One region of the Micromonospora sp. MGP-C2 genome, then DNA from elsewhere that is predicted to be linked to it. Evidence: riboswitches for the same ligand, from Rfam matches in the RefSeq annotation. Region 1 holds a riboswitch; each other region holds the start of a gene.

The links. A riboswitch is a leader RNA that binds a small molecule or an ion and turns the genes downstream of it on or off. The one in region 1 is predicted to bind cyclic di-AMP.
Region 2: it holds a riboswitch for cyclic di-AMP, as region 1 does, so the genes downstream of both, AC3CF1_RS19950 (C40 family peptidase) here and AC3CF1_RS29590 (C39 family peptidase) in region 1, are expected to answer to the same signal.
Region 3: it holds a riboswitch for cyclic di-AMP, as region 1 does, so the genes downstream of both, AC3CF1_RS22205 (coiled-coil domain-containing protein) here and AC3CF1_RS29590 (C39 family peptidase) in region 1, are expected to answer to the same signal.
Region 4: it holds a riboswitch for cyclic di-AMP, as region 1 does, so the genes downstream of both, AC3CF1_RS01110 (transglycosylase family protein) here and AC3CF1_RS29590 (C39 family peptidase) in region 1, are expected to answer to the same signal.

Annotation. Positions count from the first base shown of each region.
Region 1 is NZ_JBYMEN010000002.1:6,434,525-6,436,716, forward strand. Features, by position in the region: gene AC3CF1_RS29585 (hypothetical protein) at 1-425, shown strand, start outside; cyclic di-AMP (ydaO/yuaA leader) riboswitch at 710-851, shown strand; gene AC3CF1_RS29590 (C39 family peptidase) at 1,084-1,932, shown strand; gene AC3CF1_RS29595 (hypothetical protein) at 2,039-2,192, opposite strand, start outside.
Region 2 is NZ_JBYMEN010000002.1:4,360,514-4,362,705, forward strand. Features, by position in the region: gene AC3CF1_RS19945 (N-acetylmuramoyl-L-alanine amidase) at 1-716, opposite strand, end outside; cyclic di-AMP (ydaO/yuaA leader) riboswitch at 968-1,103, shown strand; gene AC3CF1_RS19950 (C40 family peptidase) at 1,117-2,157, shown strand.
Region 3 is NZ_JBYMEN010000002.1:4,830,672-4,832,863, reverse strand. Features, by position in the region: gene AC3CF1_RS22210 (YibE/F family protein) at 1-594, shown strand, start outside; cyclic di-AMP (ydaO/yuaA leader) riboswitch at 761-891, shown strand; gene AC3CF1_RS22205 (coiled-coil domain-containing protein) at 896-1,915, shown strand; partial or broken gene AC3CF1_RS22200 (carbonic anhydrase) at 1,972-2,192, opposite strand, start outside.
Region 4 is NZ_JBYMEN010000002.1:351,986-354,177, reverse strand. Features, by position in the region: gene AC3CF1_RS01115 (hypothetical protein) at 82-453, shown strand; gene AC3CF1_RS01110 (transglycosylase family protein) at 579-1,250, opposite strand; cyclic di-AMP (ydaO/yuaA leader) riboswitch at 1,251-1,423, opposite strand; gene AC3CF1_RS01105 (ThuA domain-containing protein) at 1,578-2,192, opposite strand, start outside.

The DNA of each region.
Region 1 (2,192 bases):
GTGCCGGGGCGCTACCCACCCCCTGCACCCCCCACACCCCCGCCGAGTACGCCGCCCGGGAGCGCTATCTGCACCGGGCGGCGATGGCGGCGTACTGGCGGGGCGACCTGACCATGGCGCAGCTCGGCGACGTGTTCGCGCACCGGCGCGGCTGGGATCCCCGGCGGCATCCGGTCGAGCAGGAGGTGCTGCTCAGCCGGGCGGTCCGGGACGCGCGACTGGCCGACTACGAGGCTGCCGCCACCCGGGAGCGGGCCGCATGGCGGGACGCGGAGCTGGCCGCCGAGTCGGTACGCGTCCTCAACGCTGAGGCGTACGCGGCGGCGGCCCGGCTGCGGCCGGCCCCGCTGCCCGCTCGCCGGGCGGCGACCGGGGCGTTCCGACCCGCAGTCGTGGCACGGTGGCGCCCGGCCCGGATCAGTTGAGCCCGATCCGTGACGTGAGCCGGGTCACGCCGATACCGAATCGGTCGTCCGGCACGATCGGCCCGATTGTTCCCGTGATTGTGGCCGCATTATCGGCGGCCTGTCCGGTTGTCGCCCGTTGGCGACTCCGTAACCGCTTGTCCCATCGAGTCACGTCAGCGGCAAGACGCGCAGAAATTGGCGCGTGAATTCGGGTTTGCGCAGGTGAACCTGGCTTGGCAGGGTGTGGGCGGCCCAGTAGTGTCGTCCCGTCCGGTGCGGTAACCGATCGCAAGAGGCGACGCCGCGCCGACCCGCTCAATCGTGATGAACGAACCGGGGACCCATCAGTAAGTCCGGGGTGAATCCGCGAGCCATGGCCCGCGGTAGGGCGATCTTCCCGCCCGAATCCGTCAGCTAACCCGGTAGGCGGTGTCGGAAGGAGTTCCATCCTCGTGCAGCACCTTTCCACCCCTCGGTTGTTCCTTCGCCTCCACGGCGTAGCGGTGCCCCCGCTCATTCGTCCAGTGACGGTGAGCTGACCCCCCGGGTCATCGCCTAACCGCCCGGCCACGCCGGGCGTTCCCCTGAGCGGTTCACCATCCGCGGACCATCGTCCGCGCGCTGGCGCCTGCCCGGATGCCGGTCCGGCCCCGGTGTGCCGCTCTCCCCCCGATCCGTGGAGGACCCCGTGAAGCACACCCTGAAGCGTCAGCTCCGCCGCCTCACCACCGAGCGTCCGTACCAGATCGTTGCCGCCTCCGCCGCGGCCCTCGCCATCGCCACCACCACCGGCGCCATGCTCACCACCGCCGACGACGCGCCGGCCGGCCAGCGCACCGCGACCACTGTCGCCGAGATGCGCAGCGACGTCGCCGCCTCCCGCGGCGAGGTGCGCGAGGCGTCCCCGTCGGCCAGTGCCGCGCCGACCACCGCAGCCCCGGCCACCACCGCCGCGTCACCCGCGGCCAAGGCCAGCAGCAACCCGGACCTGACCCGTAAGCCGGAGCGGCCGAAGCCGCCGGCGACGAAGGTGCTCGACTACGACTACGAGGCGCAGAACACGTACTACAACTGCGGCCCGGCAGCTACCCGTAACGCGCTCAGCGCCGCCGGCGTCGACCGCACCCAGAATGAGCTCGGCGCCGAGCTGGGCACCACCGAGATGGGCACCAACTCGGCCCTGGACACCACCCGGGTGCTCAACGCCGAGGTGAAGGGCTCCCCGTACCGGACCCGGATGTTCGCCGGCGCGCCCAGCCCGGCCCAGATGGACCAGCTCCAGGCCGACGTCGTCAAGGCCATCACCGACGGCCGTGGCGTGGTCGCCAACGTCGTCGGCGACGCCACCGACACCAACGGCGGCTGGCACTCCTACGGTGGCGGTCACTACATCGCCGTCGTGGGCTACAAGGACAACGGCCGCACCGTGCGGATCGCCGACTCGGCGAACCCGGCCGACGCGTCGTACTGGATCACCACGATCAACCTGGCCAACTGGATCGCCAGCCGGGGCTACTCCGCCTGACCCAGGCACGCTGGACCGCCGCGGGCGCCGTCCCCCACAAGGGGCCGGCGCCCGCGGCGTCTTCGTCCGTGCCGTCAGCAGCCTGTGCCGTCAGCAGGCCGTGCGGTCAGTAGGCGATGAAGCCGTACAGCGCGAGGTGGTTCGACTTCGTCCCGCCGACCGTGTGGTCGATCGTGGACGGTCGCACACCGCCGTTCAGGAAGAGGTAGTCGATCTTGCTGGAGCCGCTGGTGGCCTTCGAGCCGTAACCGGTCATGCCG
Region 2 (2,192 bases), 2.1 Mb from region 1:
CCCAGCCGATCCAACCAGGAGCGCTCGGGTTGTACCGCGCGCGCCGGCAGGGTGATCCGCTGGCCGTCGTCGGTCAGCCGGGACTCGCCCGCGGCGATGGTGGTGAAGACCTCGTCGGCGAAGGCCGCGGCGGCGTCGGCGCTGTCCGCACCGGCGTAGCGGGCCACCGCGCCGTACCAGGCCGCCGGGTCGGTGTCCGCGCCGACCGGCGCACCCAACTCCCGCTGGTACGCGCTGAGCAACGCGGCCCCACCCCGGATGTTGACCGCTGCATCGGTGCGCAGCGCCTCGGGGGTGGCACCGGTCAGTGCGGCCGCCGCGTCCACGGTCTGCAACGCGGCGGCGGTCGGTGCGGGGGCCTCGACGGGTCGGGGCGCGGGCACCCGGGAGGGCCGGGAGTCGTCACCGCGTGGGTCCTCGGCGCCGGCGTCGTGGTGGCCGCGCCCGGGCAAAGCGGTCACGTGGCGGGCGTCGGTCAGGTGCATCGGGCCGTAGCCGCCGCTCGTGCTCGGTGTGCCGGCGTTGCTGTCCCAGCGGGACTCCAGATAGGAGACGCCGAGCAGCACGCCCGTCGGCACGCCGTACTCGGTCGCCGCGGCGGCGTACTGCTGCTGGCGATCGGCGGTGGGTGCGGCGGTGGCGGCCGTGGAGAGTGGCACCGCGCTCGCGGCGGCGACGACGGTCGTGGTGAGCAGCGCGCGCCAGCCGGCCGACACTGTTGGATGGTGCATCGAACCCCCTAGATTCTCGCGGGTAGAGGTCAGGTCACCATCGCGCCGCTGGAGAGTCTGCGTCAATACCTTTCCATCTATCTACTTGTTGAGAAAGAATTCTTCACACACGGTCGGTGACCCCCACCCAATCGGTACGGAGTGTCACGGCCGTACGGGTTGCGGATCGGTAACGGGCGTCTCTACTCTGGTCATTTGTCGGCCCGACAGCAGCTCCGCCCATCCCGGGCGGTAACGGACCGACACCGCCGAGTCGTTTCCGAGCGAACCGGGGACCCACGTCCCTCGGGGTGAATCCGCAGCCACTGCGGTAGGGCGCCGACTTCCCGCCCGAACCCGTCAGCTAACCCGGTAGGCGGTCAGGAAGAAGGAGTACGGAACCCCGGTGGCACTCCATGCCCCGCGGCCGTCGTCCGAGCGGTCGGCATTCGCCGTCCCGACGTCGATCGTGCCGCGCCCACGCTGGTCCCGCTTCACCACCGCTCTCGCCGCACTGGTCGGCGTCGCCGTCGTCCTGACGGGCAGCGCCACGGCCGCCCACGCCGACCCGTCCGTCGCCGAGATCGAGCGCCAGATCGACGCCGACTGGAACACACTCGAACCGATCATCGAACGGCACAACGCCACCCGGGCCGACCTTGCCGTCAAGCGCAAGCAGGCGGACGCGTTGGCCGCCCGCATCGCCCCGCTCGAGCGGCAGGTCGACGCCGCGATGGACAAGGTCAGCGCGCTGGCTGTACGCGCGTACAAGGGCGAGACCGTCTCGACCGTCAACGCGATGCTCGGCAGCCGGTCACCCAGCGAGGTGGTCAGCCAGCTCGAAATGCTCGACCGGTTCGCGCACAACCAGCAGCAGGACGTACGCGAGGTCGCCGACCTGCGCGACGAGCTGGCCGCGCAGAAGGCGCCGCTGGACGAGATGGTGGCCCAGCTGGCCCGCACCGAGGCCCAGTTGGCGGCCAAGAAGAAGCAGATCAACGAGGAGATCGACCGGCTGCAGAAGCTGCGCCTCAAGGTGTACGGCAACGGGGGCGGCGGTCCGCTGCGTCCGGCGCCCTGCCCCGGCAGCTATCCCGGCGGCGCTGCGGGCACGGCGGTCAAGTTCGCCTGCGCGCAGATCGGCAAGCCCTACGTGTGGGGTGCCGAGGGCCCGAACTCGTACGACTGCTCCGGGCTGATGCTGGCCGCATGGGCGAAGGCCGGGGTGTCGTTGCCGCACAACGCCGCCCAGCAGAGCCGCGTCACCAAGGACGTCAGCAAGGCCGACCTGCGGCCCGGCGACCTGGTCTTCTACTACAGCGACATCCACCACGTCGGCATGTACGTCGGCAACGGCTGGGTGGTGCACGCCTCGCAGGCCGGCCAACCGGTCAAGATGAAGAAGGTCGACGACGGCCCGATCCACAGCTACGGCCGCCCAGGCTGATCCTGGCTGACCAGGAGGGCCCGTCGCGATCAGTC
Region 3 (2,192 bases), 1.6 Mb from region 1:
CTGTCGATGTTCCAGGGCGACGTGGACCTGCACGGTCTGCTGCTCGCCGGGATCATCATCGGCTCGCTCGGGGTGCTCGACGACGTGACGGTCACCCAGGCGGCCACCGTCACCGAGTTGGCGCACGCCAACCCCGGCCTGACCCGGTTGCAGCTCTATCGGGCCGCGACCCGGGTCGGCCGCGCGCACATCGCCTCCACTGTCAACACCATCGTGCTGGCGTACGCGGGCGCGTCGCTGCCCCTGCTGCTCCTGCTCACCGCCGACGCGCGGCCGATCGGGCAGATCCTCACCAGCGAGTTCCTCGCGCAGGAGATCGTCCGCAGCGCGGTCGCCACCCTCGGCCTGATCGCCGCCGTGCCACTGACCACCGGGCTGGCCGCAGTGGTGACCGCGGCCGGGCGTGCGGACGCCACACCGTCCACCGATGCTTCCGCCCCGCGACCTCAGCCGGACCGGGCGGAGGCACTGGCCGCACTCATCTCACCGCGAGCGGGTCGCCCCGACGAGCCGGAACCGACGCGGACCCCACCCCCATCCACCGCCACCGCCGGGTGGCCGGAGTCGAACAGGAGCACGGATACGGCATGGTGACACTCCTCAGCGTGACCAGATCGGGCCTCCACCCTGAGAACCACGTCACTGGTCACTCAACGCTATGGCGAATTGACGCTTTTGGTCGGCATCCAGGCGTAGCTCACCCGGCCGACTCTCGGGTAACCTCGCTGCCGGTTACCGATGAAGGCGCGAAGCGGCGCCTGCGGTGCCACCGCCCAATCGCCAACCGGCGAATCGGGGACCCAGGTACGTGGGGTGAATCCGCGTCAGCGGTAGGGGCCACTTCCGCCCCGAACCCGTCAGCTAACCCGGTCGGCGGTCGACGGAAGGGAACATTGTGACGGCACCCCTACGCCGCTGGTTGACACCCGTGGTGGCCGTGATCGCCGCATTGACCGTGCTCGCCGGGCCCCTCCCGGCCCACGCCGCCCCGACGACCCCCACGCCGTCCGGGCACGAGGAGGACGGCGAGCCGCAACTGCTCACCGACGTCATCGAGCAGGCCAACCGCGACTACTCCGCCGCCAAGTCCCAACTGGACAAATCCAAGAAGCGGCAGTTGGAACTTGCGCTGGAGGTCGACCGGGCCAAGGCCGACCTGGACGCGCTGACCCCACAGGTCGGGCTGATCGCCGCCCAGTCGTACCGGACCGGTCGGATCGGCGCGCTCGCGATGCTGCTGGAGAGCAAGGCTCCCGACGCCTTCGTCCAGCGTGCCGCGGTGCTCGACGAGATGAACATGGTCAACGAGAAGAAGCTCGCCGAGGTCAACACGGCGAAGGCCCGCGCCGAGCAGGCCAAGCTGGCCCTCGACGCGGAGGTCCGCGAGCAGCAGAAGCAGACCGCCCTGATGGCGAAGCGGAAGAGCGAGGCGGACAAGGCGCTCTCCCTCGTCGGCGGCAAGGGCTTCACCGGCGGCCTGGTGGACGCCACCTCGAAGGTGGCCAAGATCGGCCCGGGTCGCACCGCCGACGGTGACTGGAAGCCGCAGTCGTGCAGCGAGAATGACCCGACCACGTCCGGTTGCGTCACGCCCCGCACCCTGCACGCGTACAAAGAGGTCAAGGCGGCCGGCTACAACCGGTTTGTCGGCTGCTACCGATCCGGTGGGCCGTGGGAGCATCCGAAGGGCCGCGCCTGCGACTGGTCGCTGCAGAAGAGCGGCTTCGCCCCGTGGCACAACGATGACACCCGGAGGTACGGCAACAACGTCGCCGCCTTCCTCATCCGTAACGCCGACCGGCTGGGCATCTACTACGTGATCTGGAACCGGCAGATCTGGTTCCCGGCGACCGGCTGGAGTTCGTACAGCGGGCCGTCGAACCACACCGACCACGTCCACATGTCGCTGCTCTGACCCGCTGAACCCTCGCCGAGGGCCGTTCCGCGTCGCGCGGGGCGGCCCTCGTCGCGTCAGGCGGCGGCGGGCGCGGCCGGGTCGAGGGGCCCGGCCTCCTCGCCGAGCGTCGCGAAGCAGGCCGGCACGGCGGCCACCGGGCTGACCGCTCCGGCGGCGAGCCGGTACGACACACCCACCACCGCGCACCGCCCCTGCGCCACCTCGTCGGCCAGCACCGGCGACTGCCCGAGCAGCGTCTCGACCGTCTGTGCGATGTGGATGTCGACGATGCCGT
Region 4 (2,192 bases), 6.1 Mb from region 1:
CACATCACAGCAGGTCGGCGGTTTAACCAGCGGCTCACGGGTGACCCTTGTGGGGTACAGCCTGACAAGGGGGGACCCACAATGTCCGACGACGACACCAGCAACCGGCCGAGTCGCACTGCCGAACGGCCGCACGACGTAACCGACCCGCTGCTCTGGCAACTGGCGATCGACGTGCTGAGCGCCCACGAGCCGGACGACGAGGGTCAGTGCCGCAACCTTCAGTGCGCCGGGCAGTCCTGGCCGTGCGCGGCCCGCGCCGGCGCGGAGCAGTCGATGCGACTGGCCCGCAGCACACCCGCCCCGGTCGAGATGACCGTCGACGGCGGCGACAACGAGGAGGGCGGCACGGGCTGGTCCGGGGAGGGCAGCGCACCGGCGCCCCGCTGGGGCTGGAACGCCGGCCCGGTCACGTCGCACCGAGGGTCGAAGGCATCCGCCTCCGCGGCGTGACGGCTTCCCCCCGGGGTACGGGCGCTCGGGCTGATCGCACCACACGTACGAACGCTCGGCCGGTGACCCGGCCGAGCGTTCGTGTGTCATCCGTCAGAGGCTGAGCCGCTGACGCGGGAAGACCGTCAGAGGCTGAGCCGCTGACCCGGGAAGATCAGGCCCGGGTCGGCCCCGATCAGCTGCCGGTTGTGCTCGTAGAGCGCCTGCCAACCGCCGGTCACCCGGTGGCTGTCGGCGATCTCCGACAGGGTGTCGCCCGGCTTGACCAGGTACGTCTGGCCGCCCGTGGTCGGCGCGGTGCGCTCGTGGTTGCGGGTCGCCGGCTGCTCCCGCCGCGAGGGCCGCTCCTGCTGCTCGGTGGGCTTCTGCGTGGACTTCGTCGACGGCTTCGCGGTGGACTTCGTCGACGGCTTCGCGGTGGAGCCGCCGGACGACCCGCCCTTCTTGCCGCAGGTCGGCCACGCGCCGATGCCCTGCCCGTCGAGCACCTTCTCGGCGATGGCGATCTGCTCGCCGCGGCTGGCCAGGTCGGCACGGGCGGCGTACTTCTTGCCGCCGTAGCCGGCCCAGGTGCTCTGGGAGAACTGCAGGCCACCGTAGTAGCCGTTGCCGGTGTTGATCTTCCAGTTACCGCCGGACTCGCACTTGGCGATCGCGTCCCAGTTGACCGCGGCCTGCGCGGGGGCGGCCGGGCCGAAGAGGGCGACAGCACCGGTGACCGCACCGACGGCCAGGGTGCCGACGGCGAGACGGCGGGTGGTGACCCGTCGGTGACGGGGCGTGTAGACAGACGTCATGTGAACTTCCTCCACGCCGGCGAGGTGAGCTGTCGGGTTCGGGCCGAGGAGCCCGGCCGCACGATGGCGGCTTCACCCCGAGGTGACGTGCACCGAGGAACGTTTGGGTCCCCCGCTCCTGCCCGGGTGACTGGGTTCCACCGACCGGGGGCAGGATTTGGCGTTGCCGGCCGTGGTGTCCGCAGTGGCGAACCCGACCGACGTTAGGCACGGTCGGTGACGATCGCCCAACCCCTGTGAAGTTCTTCACCGGGGTACGCGGGGCGTCACTCGCAGCGGTTGCGGGCGGGTGGTCAGTGTGCAGTGACCACCGTGGACCGTTGCGGATCAGATGCGGTGACGGAGCCAGAGCACGATGCGCCGCAGCAGCTCGACGTGTCCCGGCGACTCGTACGACCGGGTGTCGTGACCGAGTGCGTTGTAGACGATCCGGCTGCTCCCGGCCGTGCGCGCCCAGACGAGCGGTTGGGTGTCGCCACCCTCGTCGTGGACGTAGAGAGTCTCGACGTCGACGCCGTCGAGCAACTCCAGGTCGGTGTAGCGCTCGTCGTGCACCTCGAAGTCCACGAGACCGGTAGTGATCGGGTGCTCGATGTCGGTGCGTCGGATGAGGCTGGTTCCGATCGGCGGGTGGAAGGTCCGACCGTGGTCCCAGGCGGCGCCGACCGTGGACCGCCAGGTCGCGAGCTGGGGAAACGCGATCGTCGCGCTGTGCGTGGCGAGCAGGCTGCCGCCACGGGCCAGGAAGGCGTCGAGAACGCGGCCGAACTCCTCGTCCTGCGGGATTGGGGCCGTGCGGTCGGCGCTGGCGTTCACCACCAGGAGGCGGGCGCCGTCGAGTGCGGTCGCGAGTTGGTCGACGGTGGTCACGATCGCCACCGGGCCCGCGTCGCCGACGAGCTGGGCGATCGCCGCGCTGGTCTCGGCCAACGGGTGCCAGGG